DNA from 2 places in the Vallitalea pronyensis genome. Region 2 is predicted to be linked to the other one. Evidence: riboswitches for the same ligand, from Rfam matches in the RefSeq annotation. Region 2 holds a riboswitch; the other holds the start of a gene.

Region 1 (12,091 bases), 1.6 Mb from region 2:
ATAAGCTTTCTCAATAAACGCATACTCATTTTTATGACATGTTTCTATAAGTTTGTAATTATCGCTACTTGACATTTTCACTAAATCTTCTATGTACGACCGATAGAGCCATGATATCTTTAGACAGATATAAGCTTTTTCACTGGTTTTTGATTTTTTAATGACAGCATTCAATAATGCTAATTTGTACCGTTCTATAGCCATCTCAAAGGTATATTCATCAGGATACATCTTACCCCGATAATGATTCGATATATGTGTTTTTATCCATTCTGACTGCCTAGGTGTGATTTTTTTAAAAAAACGATTTAAAGCGGTATATCCGCAGCCATTGCATAGAATAACATCATAAGCATAGGGTGTAATAATATCATACTTAGGTCTTAGGTCAGTATCCACAGATAGTAGTTTGGATTTACCGGCTCGCACCGACCGTGTGACAAAGTACTCACCACATACGGGACACATTACTTTTCGGTCATACAGAATGTCGGCGACTTTTAATTTGGGTGTTTCTTTTATAACAAAATTTCCTCTTTTCTTCTCTACCTTTTTCTTTTTTTCGTATATATCTATATTTTTTACATCAAAACCTAATTTATCAAGTCCAGAAAATATATTACTCATCTAAATACACCTTTTTCTTGAGGTTTTATAAGCTTTTTTGATATAATGCTTTTTAATTTATGTTTATTTAACATATTTCTTTCAATTCATCATAACATAATCTAACCTTTTTTCAAAGGTTTATTTATAACCAAAAGGACATTTATAAACATAACGCCATTTTAATTTTTACTATCCATATATAGTTATCGACAGAACTGAAAAATAGGATTATATGTTTATCGAAATTTATCAAACTTTATCCTAATTTCTTGTTATTTCCGTGGTATCCCAGAAAATCATAGAGCGTATTATCAAAAAAAAGAGAATCATCCAAAAGGATGTTCCTCTAATGTAATACTTTTTTCTATGGCATTGATACGTATTTGGCATCCAAGGGGTATAATCCATTTGGGATCTGTATGCCCAATATCCACGTCTACCATAACAGGTATATCCGTTACACCAAATTCTATCTCCAATATATTTTTTATTATACCATGTAATGCTTTATTTTCTTCATCAGAATAATCCTTGGGCCTGCCAAATAGGATGCCCTTGATTTGATGTAACACGCCCATAATACCATAATTACGTAACATATAACCTACATTTGTAGGTGATGGTTTTTCTTCTGATGTTTCAAAGAAGAGGATTTTATCCTGAAAAAAGCTGGTCTCAGGCCAATAGCTGGTACCTTTTAAGAATTCTAATACTTCTATGCAGCCACCCCATAGATACCCTTTTACATCTCCTGGCTTACCTTGTTGAAGAAATGCCATAGGGTGTTCGTTCTTATAGAACGTGGTGCACTGGCCCAACGTTTCCATAACGGACCAGTCTTTATAACCATGGCTCCACGCTGTGTAAGGTGTATAGGTATATGGTACTTGCCTATGGATAAGCATATCTTCAATATGCCGTTTATAAGCATCATCAATATGTTTTAACTGAGCCAATCCAGCCATAACTGCAGGCCCATAGAAAGTGACTAAGCCCTCTTGATTAAGGTACGTTAAAAAGGTCGTGGCATCTGAGAATCCCATGATCATCTTGGGATGTTTTAATATGACATCCAGATCCAAGTATTTAAGTATTCTCACAGACTCGTAACCACCTATGGAGCAGATGATGCCATCAATGGTGTCATCACCAAAGGCTTTATTGATATCTTCCGCTCGTTGCTTAGGTGAATGATAAAGTTCTTCTGATGGCATCCTTGCTGTAGGATATTCTACCACTTGAAAACCAAACAATTCTTCTAAATTCTGAAGTCCCAATTCATAGATATCTGGCAGTATGGCTGGCAAACCATTACTTGGCGATATGATAGCTATTTTTGACCCTCTCTTTAGTGGTTTCGCTTTAATCAATATAAGCCCTCCTTTTCTTCTATTGGTTTTTATGATTAGTTATGCTTTTACTCTCCAAAAAGAGCATCCCAGTTTTCTTCTTGACTAACCTTACCAACTAATTCCTTCATGTCCATCACTTCAATGTATTCTTTATCGTTAAAAGGTCGTCTTTCCATCATGGAATCGTATTTCTTTTTCGGTATCTCATACAAATACTCTTTAATGAATGTTGGATTCCATGTTTCACTATGAATCTTTATTTTATAAGTATCGTCTACTTTTTCAAATATATATTTGGCCGTGCCATAAACCATATGCGTTTTACTTTGAACTTTCTTTTGAACAAATACGGTAGTCCATTCATCTTTGCTGTAATCCTTATAAACATCACTTATTTTTACCTGATGCATTAAGTCATCTTCATCTTCTAATACCTTTTCATAGGATTCTAATGAAAGACCTAAGCTTTCCAAATATTCTTTGGTTTCTTCCATATCCTTCCCAATAAAGTCTTTCATTGTAACGGTTTCATCTAACATACCCATAATACCCGTATACAAAAACTTATCATCCATATCTGTATCCATGAAATATTTCATGTGTGCTTCACGATACGCATCATAAGGTATTTTAAGTTTTCTAAATTGGTACTTTTTTTGTTCAATGAGCTTCACAATGTCCGTTTGCGTCAAAGCCTTTTCATCTGTTTCATCATCATTATGATTATCTGTTTCATCATTTGTCTGGCGATTGGTATCATTCACATCATCTGAACCTTTATATGTATTCATAAACCATACAGATAATATGAGCACAACAACTAGACCCAATATTACACTTAACTTTTTCATATGTCCACTCCCTCATCGTTTAAATAGTCTTACTGTAGACTAGTTACAATACAATCATTCTATGTGTAGATTACCTCCACTAGACCCCTTGACTAATAGATTAAGAATGATTAATACACATTATATAATAAACAGTACAATATGTAAATAGAGTCTTTCATATAGATAAAACCCCTTGTAAAAAGGGTTTTATCTATATATTTCATTTATAATTGTTTGATTAAGATAATCTCTAGTGCTTGAGTTTCAAGAACTAAACATCCACTATCATTATATGCCAATTTCCTATAGAAATGTTGAGCATGCTCATCTGCCTGTGTCGATGTCATCACTTGCTCATAGCTTTGCTTTCTCATTTCTTCTTCCCAAAACTTAACTAAAGCTTTACCAATCTTCTTACCTCTATAGGGTTGTTCTAGAAACAGCATATTCATCATGGGTATGTTATCCCAAAAATAATTGAATCTAAGCCAACCAATTACATTATCCTTATCCTTCACAACGATAACTTCGTTGTCCTTAATCTTCTTATATAACCTATCCTTGTTAATATGCTTATCCATACTCTCTAAATAATCTTTACAATTCATATCTGCGTATTGGAATTCTAACTCTCTATTGAATGTTACCATTCTTCTATACCTCCCTCCAAACGCATATCTTGAATACTATTCCTTTTTACTGTCTAATAAATCATAATTTGTTTTATAAGCTACATTCACCATTTTTATTGCTTGTTCCTTGGTAGCATTTGATATTGGAGCAAAGTTTCCATCTCCCATACCATTCATTATGCCATATTTTGTTAGGAATTGTATTGGTTTAAGGGCCCATTCTTTTGCAATATTACTTTTATCTGAAAAACCATTAACAATATTATCACTCCCACTTAGATCTATATCTGGATTAGATACAGCAATCGTTCTAAACATCATAGCTGCTAGCTCTTGTCTTGTAATAAAAGCATTTGGCTCAAACTGACCTTTACCATTGCCATTAACAATCTTCAGACCATACGCTATTCTAACCATTTCATTATCTGTATCGCTAAATGTCTGTACAGGAGCAGGTATTGGATTATTATCTTTTGAAATTGCTTTGTATAGTTGTACTGCAACTTCACAAAATTCTTCCCTTGTTATATTGCTTGTATAATCATTTTTTACATTATCTGTAAGCAATCCATTGTCTTGAGAATTTATGATGTATGGTATTGCCCAATCTGACGGTTTGCTAGCTGTGTTAAATACAATTGATTCATTATAGGTTTTACCATTTGGTAAATCCATTTCTACTACAATTTCATAGTTACTATCATATAAAAGATCCTGTGTAGAGATTGTATAATTAGAATTTATAATACCTTTTTGAAATAATTCTTTTACCCCATTTGCATATACATAAACGTTTATTGGAATTAATTCATCATTACTCCAATTCAAAGTAATGGACTTATGGGTCACTTTATCTAGTATTTTATTTGTATCAAAATTTGCCTTTATATTCAATGAAGGCGTTTTCATATTACCTTTCTTAAAATTAGTTGTCGATACTCCTGCTTCCCATGCTTCTTTATGAGCATATAATTCGATATAATACTTTTCTCCATCTATAAGATGTGAGATATCCACGTTACTTGATTTTATCATCATTTCGTTTTCATTTAATACTTTTTCATAAAAAACTTTTTCTCTATTCTTATCGTAAATAAAAACTTCATAGAAATCAGGTGTTCCATTTCTAGAAGCAACCCACTTTATTTGAATTTCATTTTTGCTTTCAATATAATCTGATTGAGATAAAATTATTTCTGGGGGCAATAATTGATTGTCTTCAACATTTATTTGAATCTCTCCAACCATTATACTTTCACGGTTGTAATTTTTTGCCCATATTTGAATCCAGTATTTTCCTGAGTTTTTAATCCATGTCTCACCAATTTTAAATGATGAGTTTGTAAAATAAGAGGTATGTTGAGTTTCATATTCTTGTTGAAGGTTTTTGTTATCTGGACCATTAATGTAAATTGTTAATTTCTCAATTGATCCATCATTTGAAGCTATTGATCCTTCTATAGATAAAGTATCTCCTATCTTAAAATCTGTTTGATCGGATAAGAAGGATGTAACATCTCCATCAAATGTCGTCTTACCTAATGAAAAAAACTTCATAACTGGGTCAGGTTTTGGAGCCCTCATGATAGTTATATCTCTCTTTGTGTTATTAACAATATCCACAGTCTCCTGAACTGTTGTATATTCAGGATACATAAACGTTAACTCGTGTAAACCTTTTTCTACCTCATTGAATTCATAATATCCTTTAGAATCTGTAATCGTCTCTAAATTATTATCTAGCAGTACCTTTACACCTGCCATTAACAAATACCCATTATCACTAACATACCCTGATAATTTGTAGTGAGTAATTAATTGGTTAATACTGAACGTTATTTCCTGTATACCTGATTCATTTCCATCACTATCACATGCATTTACAGCTACCCTTATCATATGTCCTGGTGTTATTTTATCTGCTGTTAATAAGTATGATTCACCATCTATTTTAGTGCTATTTTCTATATAATTACCACTTGTCAAATCTTCAATAAGAACATGATAATAATCTGCTTCAACAATCTTTGTCCACGCTATATTTATATCGCTCCACTCAATCATGTCACCATCATAAGGATATGTTATTTCCGGTGTTTGTACAGTTGCCATACATGTTTGCATCGTTAAAAAATAGATAATTGTGCATGTAGTTAATCCTACAAGTGAAAGCATTGTTCTTTTCATTTTAGTTAGTCTCCTTCATGTTAATATATTAGGTCCATACAACTTGCATAACATGTTTAGTTACCATTGTTGTTATATTTTTACAAATTATGCAACATTATCATAATAATAACAGATAGCTAATTGTTAAGCAATAAAAAAACTATCAATCAATTTATGGATGAGGGTTACATGAAAGTATTAACTGATTAATGGTTCATACACAATTATTAAGACCACTAAAAAAAGCGCCAGCAAAACGCTGACGATTATTAAAATGTAATTTATTTATTATGTATCATTTAAATAATATAATATACATCAAAAAAAAGCCCTTCAATTTGAAAGACTTCTGCAAGCTCCAAGCCGGATTTGAACCGGCGGTCTCGGCCTTACCATGGCCGCGCTCTAACCACCTGAGCCATTGGAGCATTTTCAGCACCTATACTATTATAGCACAAATTTTTATTTTGACAAGTAGTTAAATCATTTATTTTATTGTTAATGTATAGGATGGCTCATCTTATCAAAAAACCTGTCCTTATTAAGCATATAAAAGGATTGGTTATACATTTTTTTCAATGAGTATAGCCTCAACCTTCTTCTTAATACGTTGTAAGGCATTATCAATGGATTTAACTGGGCGTATCAAATATTCTGCTATTTCCACATAGCTTTTACCGTCAATATAGCATCGTAAAACTTCTTTTTCAAGTTTACTTAACCTTGCGGAGAGTTCATGTTCAATGATGCTTAGATTTTCCTGACCAATTAACAAATCTTCTGGGTTAATGATTTTTTGGGACGGCATTTTATCAATAAGTGTTGCTTTATCATTTTCCTCTTCATAGGATGGTTTGTTAAGTGATATGTATGAATTAAGAGGCAGGTGTTTTTGTCTTGTTGACGCTTTTACTGCTGATATGATTTGTCTTGTGACACATAAATCGGCGAAGGAATAAAAAGAAGCTGTTTTTTCTTCCTTAAAATCTCGGATAGCTTTAAACAGTCCAATCATGCCTTCCTGAATAATATCGTCTCGACTTGCGCCGATTAAGAAATAAGATTTTGCTTTCTTTTCTACCAGTATCTTATATTTATTCATGAGATAATCAAGAGCTTCATTATCCCCATCTCTTACAATCGCTACCAATTCTTCGTCTGAGTTTGTAAGGTATGAATCGTACCAAGTTGCTTGATCCAACTGCATCAACCTCCGTATTATTTTCTACGCATCTTTTCCATCCACTCTAACACACCTGAGTCCAAATGCCCTTCTAATCGGTTACTATGATCTAATTGTTTCTTCTCAATGAACTTCTTGCGCATGTTTTTTTCCACTTGTTTTACTTCGGTGTAGAGTTCTCTAGCGGACATACGGCTTGCACCTTTTCCTAATATAATAATCTGTTCAAGCCCGTCGGAAGTTGCTACACGTACACGGTAATCACGACCAATTTGGTGAACCACTTTTTCAATATAGTGGTCCGCCGTTTCTACTTCTTTCGTAAATACCACATTAATATTATGATATGTTATCACTTTTCGAGTGCCTTTTACACGATGAGCATCAAATACAACGATAACGTCAATCTTCTTATAGCCTTGATAATTGGATAGAATCTCCAGTAATCTGCTTCTGGCTATTTCAAGGTTTTGCTCATTCACAATTCTTCTTAGCTCGTCCCAAGCATGAATCACATTGTAACCATCTACTAATAAGAATTCTCTTGCCAAATTTCATCGCCTTCCAATCTGTTTTGAAAGCATTTTAAGTATACTACACTATTAACTGTTTGTAAACGTTATATAACTTAAAAATTCAATACAAAAAGAGGCTGTTATCATGAAATACCACATTGTACTTGGCATGACCATGAAACCGCCTCTTTTATAGGGATTTTTATATGAATACTATAGACTATTAATCACTTCTTCAGGTGTATTAACTACGGTGAATATTTGATCAAAATCAGCTCCACACAAACGCTTTACTTGTGACATGGCAATAACAGAATCCAGTTTAACAAGATAACGTTTTTTAAAGGGAGCTTCTTTGTATATATTAAGCACTTCTGCTAGTATTTGCCCTACTTCTGGAGTTGAAGTGGTTTGCTTTCTTCCATCTGCTAAAAAGCTATACTCTCTAGGGTTAATACTGTTTAATTTAGCAACAAAATCATCTTTATACTTTTTTGCCTCGTCAAGATTAAACATACCTTCTGCCACGATACTTAAGAGCTTTTTACTTGTGTTAATATCAATTTTATACATGTGTCGCTTCCTCCTCAAATATTGGTCTTATTAAATATTATATTCTGAGTCTAAAGCTCTATAAAAGATTCTACAGTCGCAAGAAACGTCCTCTGGAATACTTTTGAAATGCTCTGTTTCGGAATATTTAGTTAAGATGGGCATATTATTTTCATCATAGACTAAGGAATATTTTAGATATTTATCAAAGATTACCGCTGACTTATAATTGGTTGCTTCAAGAAAAATACCTTTGTAGTTTCTAGCTATGGCATCCTTCTCACATATATCAATTAAATCCATGGCGATATCTTTTCTAAACTTTTCTAATTTGATACCTATCATAAACATGTGTACAAATTGGCTCTTCTCGATTAGAATATTCTTCTTGTTATACAACGTTTCCAAAAATCGCTTATCAAGATCATCAAGCAATTTACATATGATATTCATGGGCTCAAGATTACCAGTAAAAGCTGGCGTTTCTTCTGCAGGGTCGTAATCCTCGTTGGCAAAAACCCCAATTATTTTCTTATTTCTTTTGTTAATGGCTATGTAGCATAGACCATGGTGAACAACACTCTTGATGTACTCATGAACAAATATTGTGAAATCAGCTACTGACAGACCTACTGCTTTAACCATTGGCTCTGATATAGTGGCTCCTTTGACTGTGACACCGGCAAATGTCTGTGCAAGACATCTGGATGCTTCTTCGACTAGAGCATGATCATGACAATCTAATCGTTTATACTCAAGCTCTAAATCTATTTCGTCAAAATATCGTTCTGCAATGATTTCTTCAAAATTTACATTAATGGTTTTTTCCATTAAATCCCCTCTTTCGACGACTTTTTTTGTTTAGCACATCTTTTTCCTTACTCGAGAATTGCATAACAAAACAGCTCCTTCAACAAAGTAGCTGCCTGGTGGATAATAGGCAACCTGGCAATCATAGGATGTTTCCCTTAGACCCATAGCTTTGCGTCCCTATCTTTCGATAGGTTTGCTATTAACTATAAAATATGATATTTAATATAATGGAATTATACCATATTTATCCAATTTATTCAATTTAATTTTACATACTATGACAAAAAATGATATAATTGCTTTAATTCATTTTATTTGTTCATAAAAATACTAAGAACCTTGTGTAAGTGTATTTATACAAAGTTGTAAGAAAACAGCCTTATATACCCATAAAAAAACCGCTATATCACTAAGGAATAGCGGTTTTCTACTTTTTCTCTATTTATAATCTCTTTGTCTAAGCGCCTCATAAGTCAAAATACCTGCTGCAACAGACGCATTTAAAGAGGTAATGTTACCCTTCATAGGCACTTTTACCATAAAATCGCATTTTTCTTTTACATGGTGGGACACCCCATCACCTTCATTACCTATAACGATACCTAAAGACCCTTTTAAGTCTATATCGTACATGATATCACCATCCATGTCCGCACATGCTATCCACATACCTTGTTTTTTTAACTCATCAATGGTTCTTGCAACATTAGTTACCCGAGCCACTGGTGTATGTTCAATAGCGCCAGCCGACGTCTTAGCTACAGTTGCTGTTAGACCTACAGCCCTTCGTTTGGGTATGATAACCCCATGTACACCTGCGATATTTGCAGTCCTTAGTATGGCTCCTAAATTATGGGGGTCTTCTATACTATCCAGAATAAGTAGAAAAGGTGATTCGTCCTTCTCTTTGGCATCATTGAGTATGTCTTGTACGTCCACATAATCATAAGCTGCTGCATAAGCAACAACCCCTTGATGTTTCGTTGTGCCTGTTATGTCATGTAATTTATCTTTGCCCACAAACTGCAAGAAAATACTTCGCTTTCTCGCCTCTGCTACAATTTTTTTAAGTGGTCCATCATGTTTACCATCAATGACAAACAATTTGTCAATGCTGCGCTCTGCCTTAAGTGCTTCTAATACGGCATTTCTGCCAATAAGTATCAAATCCTTATTATCCATTACTTTATCCTTCCTTATGTGTGTCATCTATGTGAAAACATTATACCTATTATTTTTTTATAAGCCCTAATTTCTTTAATTTTGCAATAACCTTCGTATGATTGGGCAGGAAGCTGAGGTCCTCTTCCTGTAACGCTTTTGTAGCAAATAACACGATAAAATAGATGATCATACCACTTATAATGGTCAACACTGTGGCGATGAGATTACTATGAAGAATACCTATGGTCCCTTTATAGATAAAAAACACACTAATTCCCATAATAACCGATGCTAATATCGGTTTCACAAACACACTCGTCTTATCCAGTATGACACCCGTTTCTTTTTTTAATTTCCAATAATTGAGGCTTACAAACACAACATAGTAACAGATGGAACCGATTATAGCACCTCTTAACTGAAAGTCACTTGCAATCAGATGATAGTTAATGGCGTATTTAATGCCAACACTAACGAGAAGAGCCATAGCGGGATACAAATATTTGCCCATGCCTTGTAATATGCCAGCTAAAGTCTGCCCAATAATCATGAGTACAAGACAGATACCAAATAATTGTAAATAGTCATTGGCCTTAACCCTAAAGATCATTGTCATAATGGGATTTGCTAAAATTATAATACCCGTAGCAGCTGGTAGACCTAATAATAAACTTAGTCGAATACCTAATGAAATCTTATTGCGCACTTCCTGTTTATTCTTCTGTACCATGGCTGTGGATATGGCAGGAAGAATACTAATCATGAGGGCTAGACTAATGGTCAATGGCACATTAATAATGGTTAATGCTTTTCCCATAAAACCATACATATGGCTTACTTGTTCTTTACTAAATCCGATGGCTTGCATCCTTTTAAATATGGTTATTGTATCGATGAAATTCATGACAGAATAAGCAGCCGTAGCCAGAGATATTGGAATGGCCAGTTTAGCTAACTGCTTCCCAACTTGTCCAAAAGTAACTTCTTTATAACGCTTTGCTACCTTTGATTCTTCTGTATGAATTTTTTTTGTATGCTTCATATAATACCTTACAATATAGAGTGTAGATAAGATAAAAGCTAATGAAACGCCAAAAGCAGCTCCCCCTATAACAATAGCAGAATCTTGTTCTAGTTTAATGAGAAGGTAGATAATACCCAATCCAAAAATAGCTTTTGAAATATTCTCAATGATTTGTGTTAATGCAGTTGGCACCATTATTTCTCGACCTTGAAAATAACTCTTATACACACCTGCAATTGCTATAAACATAACGGATACGGAAAAACCATATATCATGTAGCGGTTACTGGAAGGCCACTCTGTGGTAGCAATAATCCAATCCACGCCTAATATCATAAATAAAGATATTAGGAAGCCTAAACACCCTAATATAACCATAGCATGACGATATATTTTATGGGCATTATCATAGTCATTTACAGCAATTCTTTCCGAAACCATCTTGGTCAAAGCATTAGGAATCCCTACTAAAACAGGTGATATCAAAAGCCCATAAATCCCATATACAGCCGTATAATCACCAAAAACATCATTGCCTACTAAATAGGATAACGGTATACGGTATATGGCACTAAAAACCTTAGCTATTAAACCTGCAATGGAAAGAATCATAGCCCCCTTAACAAATTTTGTTGATTGTGAGTTCATTCTAATACCCCTTTTTTCATTAGTTCTATGATTCTCTCGTATTGATGATCTAAATATAAAAAACCAATTAAAGCTTCAAAACCCGTAGCGGTTTTATAATCCATAAGGTCTGCATTCTTGGGAACCGTCCCTGACTTTGCATTTCTCCCCCTTTTGAACACAGCCATTTCATCTTCTGTTAAAAAATGCTCTATCTTACGAAACGTATTGGCTTGTGCAGAAGCTTTTACATATTGGCTTGTTGCCTGATGCAATTTGTTAACAGGTGCATTGCCTTTTGCAACTACTTTGTGCTTAATGATTAAATCAAAAACACTATCACCAATATAAGCTAGAACCAAGGGTGAGTACTGTCTTGGATTCACATCATGTATATCAAGACTTTCTTTAAAAAAGTCCATAAATGCTTCCATGTACGTCAATTCCTTTCTTCCTTATCATAAGCGTGAGTATCTGTAACACCCTGCTTATCTATCATGAAGGATGCCTATGAGCGATGCCACCTGACACCTTCACGTGTATCTTCTAATAAGATACCTTTATCCTTTAATGTATCTCTAATATGATCTGCTAGGGCAAAATCTCTGTTCTTGCGGG
Region 2 (12,091 bases):
CGAGTTCATTCAACCCATCTGCATCCGTCTGCAATAATGAAGCCATTTGATCAATAAACGCTCCTGTACCACCAGCACAGGTACCATTCATTCGCTGTTCAATCACATCTCCAAAATATGTAATCTTTGCATCTTCTCCACCAAGCTCTATGGCTACATCAACTTCTGGTACCATTTCTTCAATAGAACTGGTGCAGGCTACCACTTCTTGAATAAAAGTGGCTTCCAGTTTCTTCGATATATTCATGCCTGCTGAACCCGTTACAAACACAGTGCCTGCCTTTTTAATTAAGAGGTCTTTAGCATTACCAAACATGGTTGAAAGGGTATTCTTAATATCTGAAAAATGTCGATTATATTCTTTGTGTATTATTTGCTTTTGATCGTCTAAGACAATGAGTTTTACTGTCGTAGAGCCTACATCAATTCCTATACTTAACGGTTTGTTCATTATGTCGCCTCCGTCCTTGTTCATCGCTAGAACACGTTCTAATGAAATGTTATCACCATATACACAATATGTCAAGAAAGATTAGAACGTGTTCTAACCTTTCTTGACATATCATCTTTTTCCACTTAAAATGAAATTATGAAAAAACAAACGAATACTAAAAATACGAAAAACTTGATATTGGAAACAGCAAGAGAACTCTTCATTACTCAGGGGTATGAAAAAACAACCATACGCCAAATTATTACATTGGCAGATGTGACCACTGGGAGCTTATATCACTTTTATAAAAATAAAGAAGAAATTCTGCTAAATATTGTTGATGAACATTTTAATGTCATTATGCTTCAGTCAAGTGTACTATCGAATAGATATAATGAGCCCCTTTTAGGATTTTCATTAAGTGCATCCATTATCTTCAATCTCATTGACCAACATGAAACCTTGGGGGAATTATTCCTTGCTGCATATAATTCTTGTATTATTTCAGAACACATTGTCCAAGTTGCAAGTACAATGACAAAAGACTGGTTTAGCGCATATAACCCAACTTTTTCTACTATAGAGTACTATCACCGAGCTATCCTTATTAGGGGTATGTACCAAAGCCTTATATGGAATTATTTATGCAAGAAGAATATTGCTCTGCCAGATACTGTTCATTTACTGATTAGAACAATCAACCAGATTTTTAATGTCCCCAGTGATAAAATTGAAGACATTCTATCACTGAGTCAACAAATTATGAAGGACAATGATATGTCCATTCTCGGATATGATATTTAGTTTCTAAACAGCCAAGCTCTATTTTTCAATGGACTCAGGCTGTTCTTCTTTTTTATGGACAACGGCCATTTCCATCCACTTACCCTTTTTATAGAAATAATACATAAAGAAGAAACTCACTACAAAGGATAATCCCATGCCTAACCAAACACCTTTTATGCCTAAACCTGTATAGGACAGACCATAAGCCATAGGGATTCTGAACACCCAGAGGCATATTAAACTTAACCACATGGATACAGAGGCTGCTCCTGCTCCTTGGAATACATTGGACATAACAATTCTACAGCCAACAAATGCAAAGAATAACGTAACCCCATACACATAATAACGTCCCAGTTCAATAACAGCTTCATCATCTGAGAATATGGAGAAAAATACCGATGGGAATATGGAAAAGATGATTCCCAATACTAACAGAATGATAAAAACAGCTTTCATGGCATACTTGCCACTTTCATAAGCGCGATCCTTTTGACCCGCTCCCAGGTTCTGCCCTACGATAGAACTAGCTGCTTGTGAAAGTCCCATTGCAGGCATGAATAGTAAGGATTCAAGCCTTGCACCAATACCATGTACAGCACCAGCAACAGCACCAAACATATTCACACGCCCCATAATAACGGTACCACCTAAGCTTATGACAGCCTGTGAAATACTAGAAGGTACACCTATTTTAAACAGTTGTTTAGTAATACCAAAATCTACTTTAAAATTCCGCAAATTCATTCTTAAGAATGTTTTACCACGAAGTACGACATAAAAAATATAAATGGAAGCAAAAAACCTGGAGAAAACAGTAGCATAGGCAGCACCAGATATACCAAGCTCAGGGAATATCCACCAGCCAAAGATTAAAAAGGGATCAAGTACCATGTTCATAATACCTGATACAATGCCTGCAATCATGGGTGTTCTTGTGTCACCAACACCTCGCAATATGCCACTCATAATAAAAAAGATAAACATAAATAGCATACCAACCATGATGATGATAAAGTAATCTTTAGCAATAGGAATAATTTCTGGTGGTGTTTTCAACAGATTGAATAATTCTTCATAAAATATTATACCCGCCCCAACAAATAAGAGTGCAACAACACCAATAACAATTAAGGAAGTATACGTGACTTCATCCACTTTTTTGTACTCTTTTGCTCCATAGTATTGGGCTGCTAATGTAGCTGACCCAATGCCCAATCCAGCAGCTAAGGATACTAATACAAACACAACGGAAAAAGTAACTGTTACTGCTGCTATGGCATCCGTGCTGTTTTCCAATTTTCCTACCCAATATGTATCTGCCATGTTATAAACAACTTGTATTAAGTTGGCTATCATTAAAGGCCATGCTAAGACCCATAGATTTTTTTTAATATTGCCTTTCGTGGCATCAATGTTCATGCTTTTCTTCATAAGTAATCCTTTCTGTGTGAATCAAAACTCTATTTTCCTTAAACAATAGGGTATATACAGAGCTTTCTCAAGTTTCAGTGGCGCTATTCTATTAATAGTAATATAAATGACTCAATGGGTCAAGACTGATATCCAAGAATATTGAAAAAGTAATCTGCCCACTATCATTACATTAAATTAAAAATAATTATACATAAAAAAAGGTATTAAAGAAAGAGATATTAAAAGAAAATGATAGGCTGATATACTATGATTGGTTATAGACCATTACATATTAAGACATAGAAAAAAGATGGGTATAGACTTTTAAATTAAAACTTATGAGAGGGTGCAAATATTATTCATGATTAAAAAACCTTAAGAACACTATAATCTGAAGGATTCTTTTCATAAGAAATTTGAATACCTTCGGTTATATATGCCGAATCAGTGGTCGTGTCTACAACTATCCATTCACCATCTATAAGAACTTCATTCCAAGCATGATAGACAGAAGTAAAGTTACTATCGCCATGAACAAGCTTTGTAGGAATATCAATACTTCTTAGCATAGCAGCCATTAAAGAAGCATAATCGTAACATATTCCTTTACCTTCAATCAACGTTTCATTGGGTGATGGTAAATATCTGCTACTTATGTTAATAGCTTTTTCATGGTCATAGTGAACGTTATGAATAACGTATTCATAGATTACTTCGAGTTTCTCTCTGTCAGTCTTGGCATTTTTAGTCAGTTCTTGAGCCAGAATAGCTGCACTTGAGTTGCTTGTCCATTCTACATTCTGAACATTTGCTAAGAATACTGCATGATTACTTGAATTCATATGTACCTTGTCAGATGTTAATAGTTTGTACTTATTACCATCTGTTCTTTGATATAATCCTATCGTATACTCACCATTGCCCATTTGTAATGGCAGCTCCTCATTAGATGAATAAAGGTTATAGATATATTTCTGAGAACCTTTTTTCACGACAACTTTCAAATCTGAATAATTAGTAGCATCATATTGGATACTTACTGTGCCGTTATCAGTATTGACCTTTATAATTTCAGTTGCAGCATATACAGATATTCCAGTAAATACTACACACATCAATGCAACTATAAAAGTTAATACTATTTTCTTCAGTTGAAACTCTCCCTTCGGCACCTGGCTATCTTCATTTGAAGACCCTATAGTTTTGCGTCCCTACCTCACGATAGGTTTGCCATATTCGTGGGAAAGAAAAGTAATAAAACTCTTCTTTCGGTAACTGGCTGCCATATCATCTCTGACTTAGGCCCTGTAGTTTTGCGTCTTCAGCTTTCGCTGAATTTGCCGCTTCGAGAAAAGATTCGATTACTAGGTAATCAAAGTCTTCCTCTGGTAGCTGGCTGTCATAGCTTATAAAAAGCGTTAGACCCTATAGCTTTGTGTCACATACTTTCGTATGCTTTACGATTTACAGAATAATACCGGTCAATACTGCCGACGCTTTGACTACCCTCTCATGTACATTATACCACAAATTACCAACATGGTAAATATATCTCAGGCTTATAATCTCACAATCTCATCCAATAGTAATCTGAGATTTTACTAAACCTATATGCCTCCCTGCTACATGTAAAATAAGGGTCTAGTTTATTATACTAGACACCTTATTTTAAGAGTAAACTTAATTGTTTTCTTCAATATTTTCTTTCTTTTTTGATTTTGCCGCTGCTGCTTCAATATCTCCATTTGCCCAATGTTCTTTTGAAACATCCTCAAAGGAAGGTTCTTCCAAATCTAACATAGGTCTGGCAATAATTTTATTCATCATAATGACAATTTGTTCTCTAGCCGTATCCATGTTCGGTCTAAAGGTGTTATCACCAAAGCCTTTAACAACCCCAGCATTATACAGCTTGTTAATATACTTTTCTGCCCAATGCCCTTTAACATCAATAAATGTTGAATCACGATCATCCACAACAGCACCAACATATTCCCAATATGCGGAGAATACAACTGCAATTTCTGAACGCTTAATTGGTGCATTAGGTCTAAAGGTTCCATCACTATATCCCCTAAATAAGCCAATGTTAGTTACTGCTTGAATATATTGATAGCTCCAATGGTTAATGGTTACATCTGTATACTGGTTATTGCCCGCATGATCCGTATCTAATTTTAATATCCTTGCAAACATAGCGGCTACTTCAGCTCTGGTAACAGCTTTTTTAGGTTTAAAAGAACCATCTGGAAATCCTTTAACATAAGGATCAAAGAATTCAACTGCACCAAGTGGTGTAATATCCTCCTCAATTATCATTTCTTCTTCTAATCCAATGTCATCATTTTCTTCGCCATCTGATGGACTGCCATTACCGTTAGAAGGGGTTCCTCCTCCATCGTTTGAAGGATTACCACCGCCTCCATTTGATGGATTGCCACCGCCTCCATCTCCACCTTGGGAAGCATTAGCGGTAAAGACTACAACAGTTGATGGACTCGCATTTGTTATGATCGTGCTTTTATACCTTACTTTGACTGTTACATTGCCAGAGAACTTAGGAACAGGATTTGTATTGTATACGATCCAGTTGCTGCCACCATCTGTTGAATACTCCATTGTATCATCTGCGCCTATCAAAATATTTGAACTATCATTACCTGTTACATATGGAGCAGAAGGTGTGTTCTTTGTGAACACTACTTCCGTAATCGGTCCTGCATTAATTGTTGGTGTTTCTTGATATCTCACATAAACGGTTACACTACCTAGGAATGTTGGTACATTATTATCATCGTATGCTGTCCAAGTAGTACCACCATTGGTTGAGTATTCCATTGTTTCATCCGCACCATTTAAGAGATTACCATTATCATCCCCAGTTACAGAAGGTGCTTTATTTAAGTTTACATTTTTCATGCTTACTAATTCACCAATATTAGCGGTTACTGTAATGCTTCCATGAGGTGCATCATTGGTTATGGTTACCATTCCATTGCCATCAATACTTACACCGCTTACTTCTTCTTGAAATGACCACTTAACTGTATCTGCTGTCATGATGTTTCCGTATTGGTCTTTTACTTCTGTTGTGTAAGTTACAGTTGTAGGATTATTTATTTCTGTTGGTACGGTTGTTTCGTCTAATCCGTTTACTGTTATGCTTGTTGCGACAGCTGGTGCTTTTTTAAGATTGACTAGCTTACTATCTGTAATACTTCCGCTTGTTGCTATGATTGTGAATTGTGTTCCTGGTGCTTTGTTTGTTACAGTTACTTGTCCAGTGGCATCTATACTAACACCCTCTACAGATTCTTTCAGTGACCATGTTGCTTTTTGTCCTATCATGATATTTCCGTATTGATCTTTTACTTCTGCTGTGTAAGTAACAGTTGTAGGACTACTTAATTCTGTTGGTACAGTTATTTCATCTAATCCATCTACTGTCACGCTTGTTACAATTGCTGATGCTTTTTTAAGACTAACTAACTTACTATAAGTAACACTTCCACTTGTTGCTATAACTGTGAATTCTGTCCCTGGCGCTTTATTTGTTAGCGTTACTTGTCCATTGGTATCTATGCTGACGCCTTCTACAGCTTCTTTTAATGACCATGTTACTTCTTCTGTCATTATATTTCCGTACTGGTCTTTCATTTCTGCTGTATATGTTGAAGTTGTTGGACTATCTACTTCTATTGGTACGGTTATTTCAGCTAATCCATTTACTACAACACTTGTTATTATAGCTGGTGCTTTATTAAGATTAACTGACTTACTTCCTGTTTTACTTCCGCTTGTTGCTATAATTGTGAATTCTGTTCCTGGCGCTTTATTTGTTACCGTTACTTGTCCATTGGCATCAATACTGACACCTTCTACAGCTTCTTTTAATGACCATGTTACTTCTTCTATCATTATATTTCCGTACTGGTCTTTTATTATTGCTGTGTAAGTAACATTTGAAGGACTATCTATTTCTGTTGGTACAGTTATCTCATCTAAACCATTTACTGTCACGCTTGCAACCATAGCTGTTGCTTTTTTAAGATTAACTACCTTACTATCTGTAACACTTCCACTTGTTGCTATGACTGTTAATTCCGTTCCTGGTGCTTTATTTGTTAGCGTTACTTTTCCAGTGTTATCTATGCTGACGCCTTCTACAACTTTTTGTAATGACCAGTTTATTTCTTCACCTGTAATGATGTTTCCGTACTGGTCTTTAATCACTGCTACGTAAGTCACATTTGTAGGACTGCCTACTTCTGTTGGTACAGTTATTTCATCTAAACCGTTTATTGTTACACTTGAAACCATAGCTGGTGCTTTATTAAGACTAACTAGCTTACTATCTGTAACGCTTCCACTTGTTGCTATAATTGTAAAATCTGTATCTGGTGCTTTGTTTGTTACAGTTACTTGCCCATTGGCATCAATACTGACACCTTCTACTGCTTTTTGTAATGACCAGTTTACTTCTTCACCTGTCATGATGTTTCCGTATTGATCTTTTACTTCTGCGGTATATGTTGAAGTTGTTGGACTATCTACTTCTATTGGTACGGTTACTTCAGCTAATCCATTTACTACAACACTTGTTACGATAGCTGGTGCTTTTTTAAGATTGACTAGCTTACTATCTGTAACACTTCCGCTTGTTGCTATGATTGTGAATTCTGTTCCTGGGGCTTTATTCGTTATAGTTGCTTGTCCATTTGCATCTATACTGGCGCCTTCTACAGCTTCTTTTAATGACCATGTTACTTCTTCTGTCATGATATTTCCGTATTGGTCTTTTATTTCTGCTGTGTAAGTTATATTTGTAGGGCTACTTAATTCTGTTGGTACAGTTATTTCATCTAATCCGTTTACAATCACACTTGTTACAATTGCTGATGCTTTTTTAAGATTAACTAACTTACTATCTGTAACGCTTCCACTTGTTGCTATAACTGTGAATTCTGTCCCTGGCGCTTTATTTGTTACAGATACTTTTCCAGTTGCATCTATGCTGATGCCTTCTACTGCTTCTTTTAATGACCATGTTACTTCTTCACCTGTCATGATGTTTCCGTATTGATCTTTTACTTCTGTGATATATGTTGAAGTTGTTGGACTATCTACTTCTGTTGGTACGGTTATTTCAGCTAATCCATTTACTACAACACTTGTTACGATAGATGATGCTTTATTAAGATTAACTAGCTTACTATCTGTAACGCTTCCACTTGTTGCTATAACTGAGAATTCCGTTCCTGGTGCTTCATTTGTTAGCGTTACTTTTCCATTGGCATCTATACTGATGCCTTCTACTGCTTCTTTTAATGACCAGTTTATTTCTTCACCTGTCATGATATTTCCGTACTGGTCTTTAATCACTGCTACGTAAGTCACATTTGTAGGACTATTTAATTCTCTTGGTACAGTTATTTCATCTAAACCGTTTATTGTTACGCTTGTTACGATAGCTGATGCTTTATTAAGATTAACTAGCTTACTATGTGTAACGCTTCCACTTTTTGCTATGACTGTGAATTCTGTTCCTAGTGCTTTATTCGTTACAGATACTTGTCCATTGGCATCTATACTGACACCTTCTACAGCTTCTTTTAATGACCAAGTTATTTCTTCACCTGTCATGATGTTTCCGTACTGGTCTTTAATCACTGCTACGTAAGTCACATTTGTAGGACTATCTATTTCTGTTGGTACAGTTATTTCATCTAAACCATTTATTGTTACACTTGCAACCATAGCTGGTGCTTTTTTAAGATTAACTACTTTACTTCCTGTTTCACTTCCACTTGTAGCTATAATTATTAATTCTGTCCCTGGTGCTTTATTCGTTACAGTTACTTGTCCATTGGCATCTATACTGACGCCTTCTATAGCTTCTTTTAATGACCATGTTACTTCTTCTGTTATGATATCTCCGTATTGGTCTTTTATTATTGCTGTGTAAGTAACATTTGAAGGACTGCCTACTTCTGTTGGTACAGTTATCTCATCTAAACCATTTACTGTCACGCTTGCAACCATAGCTGTTGCTTTATTAAGATTAACTAACTTACTATCTGTAACACTTCCACTTGTTGCTATGACTGTGAATTCTGTTCCAGATGCTTTATTCGTTACAGATACTTCCCCATTAGCATCTATACTGACACCTTCCACTGTTTCTTGTAATGACCATGTTACTTCTTCACCTGTCATGATATTCCCGTATTGATCCTTTATTTCTGCTACGTAAGTCACATTTGTTGGACTATCTATTTCTGTAGGCACAGTTATTTCATCTAATCCATCTACTGTCACGCTTGTTATTATAGATGATGCTCTTTTTAGATTGACTACTATGCTTCCTGTTTCACTTCCACTTGTAGCTATAATTGTGAATTCTGTTCCTGGCGCTTTATTTGTTACAGTTACTTTTCCAGTGGCATCTACACTTATACCCTCTATAGCTTCTTGAAGGGACCATTCCACATCTTGGTTTGTCATAATGTTTCCATACTGGTCTTTTGCTATTGCTGTGTAAGTAACATTTGAAGGACTGGCTACTTCTGTTGGTACAGTTATCTCATCCAAACCATTTACTGTTACGCTTGTTACAATAGCTGGTGCTTTTTTAAGACTAACTAACTTACTATCTGTAACGCTTCTACTTGTTGCTATAATTGTGAATTCTGTTCCTGGTGCTTTATTTGTTACAGTTACTTTTCCAGTTTCATCTATGCTGATGCCTTCTACTGCTTCTTTTAATGACCATGTTACTTCTTCTGTCATTATATTTCCGTACTGGTTTTTTATTTCAGCTGTATATATTGAAGTTGTTGGACTATCTACTTCTATTGGTACGGTTATTTCATCTAATCCGTTTACTACAACACTTGTTACGATAGATGATGCTTTATTAAGATTAACTAGCTTACTATCTGTAACGCTTCCACTTGTTGCTATGACTGTAAATTCTGTTCCTGGGGCCTTATTAGTTACAGTTACTTTTCCATTGGCATCTATACTGACACCCTCTACAGCTTCTTTTAATGACCATGTTGCTTCTTCTGTCATTATATTTCCGTACTGGTCTTTTATTTCTGCTGTGTAAGTTGAAGTTGTTGGACTATCTACTTCTATTGGTACGGTTATTTCAGCTAATCCATTTATTACAACACTCGTTATTATAGCTGGTGCTTTATTAAGATTAACTGACTTACTTCCTGTTTTACTTCCGCTTGTTGCTATGACTGTAAAATCTGTTCCTGGTGCTTTATTCGTTACAGTTACTTGTCCTTTGGCATCTATACTGACACCTTCCACAGCTTCTTTTAATGACCATATTACTTCTTCTGTCATTATATTTCCATATTGATTTTTTATTTCTGCTGTATATGTTGAAATTGTTGGACTATCTACTTCTGTTGGTACGGTTATTTCAGCTAATCCATTTACTGCTATGCTTGTTACTACAGCTGGTGCTCTTTTTAGATTGACTACCTTGCTTCCTGTTTCACTTCCGCTTGTTGCTATGATTGTGAAATCTGTATCTGGTGCTTTGTTTGTTACAGTTACTTGCCCATTGGCATCAATACTGACACCTTCTACAGCTTCTTTTAATGACCATGTTAGTTCTTCTAACATGATATTTCCGTACTGGTCTTTTATTATTGCTGTGTAAGTAACATTTGAAGGACTATTTATTTCTGTTGGTACAGTTATCTCATCTAAACCATTTACTGTCACGCTTGCAACCATAGCTGTTGCTTTATTAAGATTAACTACCTTACTATCTGTAACACTTCCACTTGTTGCTATGACTGTGAATTCTGTTCCTGGGGCCTTATTTGTTACAGTTACTTTTTTTCCAGTGTCTTCTATACTGACACCTTCTACAGCTTCTTTTAATGACCATGTTACTTCTTGGTTTATCATGATGTTTCCGTATTGGTCTTTTACTTCTGCGGTATATGTTGAAGTTGTTGGACTATCTACTTCTTTTGGTACAGTTATCTCATCTAAACCATTTATTGTCACGCTTGTTAAGATAGCTGGTGCTTTTTTAAGGTTGACTGATTTACTTCCTGTTTTATTTCCGTTTGTTGCTATAATTGTGAATTGTGTTTTTGGCGCTTTATTTGTTACAGTTACTTCTCCATTGTTATCTATACTAACACCTTCCACAGCTTCTTTCAGTGACCAATTTACTTCTTGTCCTGTCATGATACTTCCGTATTGATCTTTTACTTCTACTGCGTAAGCTATACTTTTAGGACTATCGTTTTCTGTTGGCACAGTTATTTCATCTAATCCATTTACTGTTATGCTTGTTGCTATAGCTGGTGCTTTATTAAGATTAACTGACTTACTTCCTGTTTTACTTCCGCTTGTTGCTATGACTGTAAAATCTGTTCCTGGTGCTTTATTCGTTATAGATACTTGTCCATTAACATCTATACTGACGCCTTCTACAGCTTCTTTTAATGACCATATTACTTCTTCTGTCATTATATTTCCATACTGGTCTCTTATTATTGCTGTGTAAGTAACTTTTGAAGGACTGCCTACTTCTGTTGGTACAGTTATCTCATCCAAACCATTTACTGTCACATTTGCAACCATAGCTGGGGCTTTTTTAAGTTGGACAAGTTTACTTCCTGTTTTACTTCCACTTGTTGCTATGACTGTGAATTCTGTTCCTGGCGCTTTATTCGTTATAGATACTTGTCCATTAGCATCTATAGTGACGCCTTCTATAGCTTCTTTTAATGACCATGTTACTTCTTCTGTCATGATACTTCCATACTGGTCTTTTATTTCTGCTGTATATGTTGAAGTTGTTGGACTATCTATTTCTATTGGTACGGTTATTTCAGCTAATCCATTCACTGCTATGCTTGTTACAATAGCTGATACTCTTTTTAAATTGACTACCTTGCTTCCTGTTTCACTTTCGCTTGTAGCTATGACTGTGAATTCTTTTCCTGGGGCTTTATTTGTTACAGTTATCTGTCCATATGCATCTATACTGACACCTTCCACAGCTTTTTTTAATGACCATGTTACTTCTTCTAATATGATATCTCCGTATTGGTCCTTTATTTCTGCTGTAAAAGTTATACTTTTAGGACTATTTAATTCTGTTGGCACGGTTATTTCATCTAATCCGTTTACTACAACACTTGTTACGATAGATGATGCTTTATTAAGATTAACTACCTTACTATCTGTAATGCTTCCACTTGTTGCTATGACTGTAAATTCTGTTCCTAGGGCTTTATTTGTTACAGTTACTTTTCCAGTGTCATCTGCACTTACACCCTCTATAGCTTCTTGAAGGGACCATTCCACATCTTGGTTTGTTATGATGTTTCCATACTGGTCCTTTATTATTGCTGTGTATGTAACTTTTGAAGGACTGCCTACTTCTGTTGGTATAGTTATCTCATCCAGACC

The links. Region 2 has a riboswitch for cyclic di-GMP ahead of HZI73_RS17305 (transglutaminase-like domain-containing protein). Riboswitches for the same ligand answer to the same signal wherever they lie in the genome.
Region 1: linked by a shared signal. The riboswitch ahead of HZI73_RS10540 (hypothetical protein) and the one ahead of HZI73_RS17305 (transglutaminase-like domain-containing protein) in region 2 are both predicted to bind cyclic di-GMP.

The regions. Positions count from the first base shown of each region.
Region 1 covers NZ_CP058649.1:2,538,205-2,550,295, reverse strand. Annotated here, with positions in the region: gene HZI73_RS10585 (DUF2225 domain-containing protein) at 1-627, opposite strand, end outside; gene HZI73_RS10580 (S66 family peptidase) at 936-1,979, opposite strand; gene HZI73_RS10575 (hypothetical protein) at 2,027-2,812, opposite strand; gene HZI73_RS10570 (GNAT family N-acetyltransferase) at 3,019-3,444, opposite strand; gene HZI73_RS10565 (S-layer homology domain-containing protein) at 3,481-5,613, opposite strand; tRNA gene HZI73_RS10560 (tRNA-Thr) at 5,950-6,023, opposite strand; gene sigH (RNA polymerase sporulation sigma factor SigH) at 6,158-6,802, opposite strand; gene HZI73_RS10550 (NYN domain-containing protein) at 6,814-7,329, opposite strand; gene HZI73_RS10545 (hypothetical protein) at 7,507-7,866, opposite strand; gene HZI73_RS10540 (hypothetical protein) at 7,897-8,676, opposite strand; cyclic di-GMP riboswitch class I at 8,782-8,866, opposite strand; gene rlmB (23S rRNA (guanosine(2251)-2'-O)-methyltransferase RlmB) at 9,097-9,840, opposite strand; gene HZI73_RS10530 (putative polysaccharide biosynthesis protein) at 9,890-11,494, opposite strand; gene HZI73_RS10525 (Mini-ribonuclease 3) at 11,491-11,907, opposite strand; gene cysS (cysteine--tRNA ligase) at 11,982-12,091, opposite strand, start outside.
Region 2 covers NZ_CP058649.1:4,114,392-4,126,482, forward strand. Annotated here, with positions in the region: gene HZI73_RS17290 (2-hydroxyacyl-CoA dehydratase) at 1-451, opposite strand, end outside; gene HZI73_RS17295 (TetR/AcrR family transcriptional regulator) at 590-1,237, shown strand; gene HZI73_RS17300 (MATE family efflux transporter) at 1,256-2,653, opposite strand; gene HZI73_RS17305 (transglutaminase-like domain-containing protein) at 3,001-3,750, opposite strand; cyclic di-GMP riboswitch class I at 3,800-3,877, opposite strand; cyclic di-GMP riboswitch class I at 3,903-3,987, opposite strand; cyclic di-GMP riboswitch class I at 4,020-4,107, opposite strand; gene HZI73_RS17310 (DUF4073 domain-containing protein) at 4,316-12,091, opposite strand, start outside.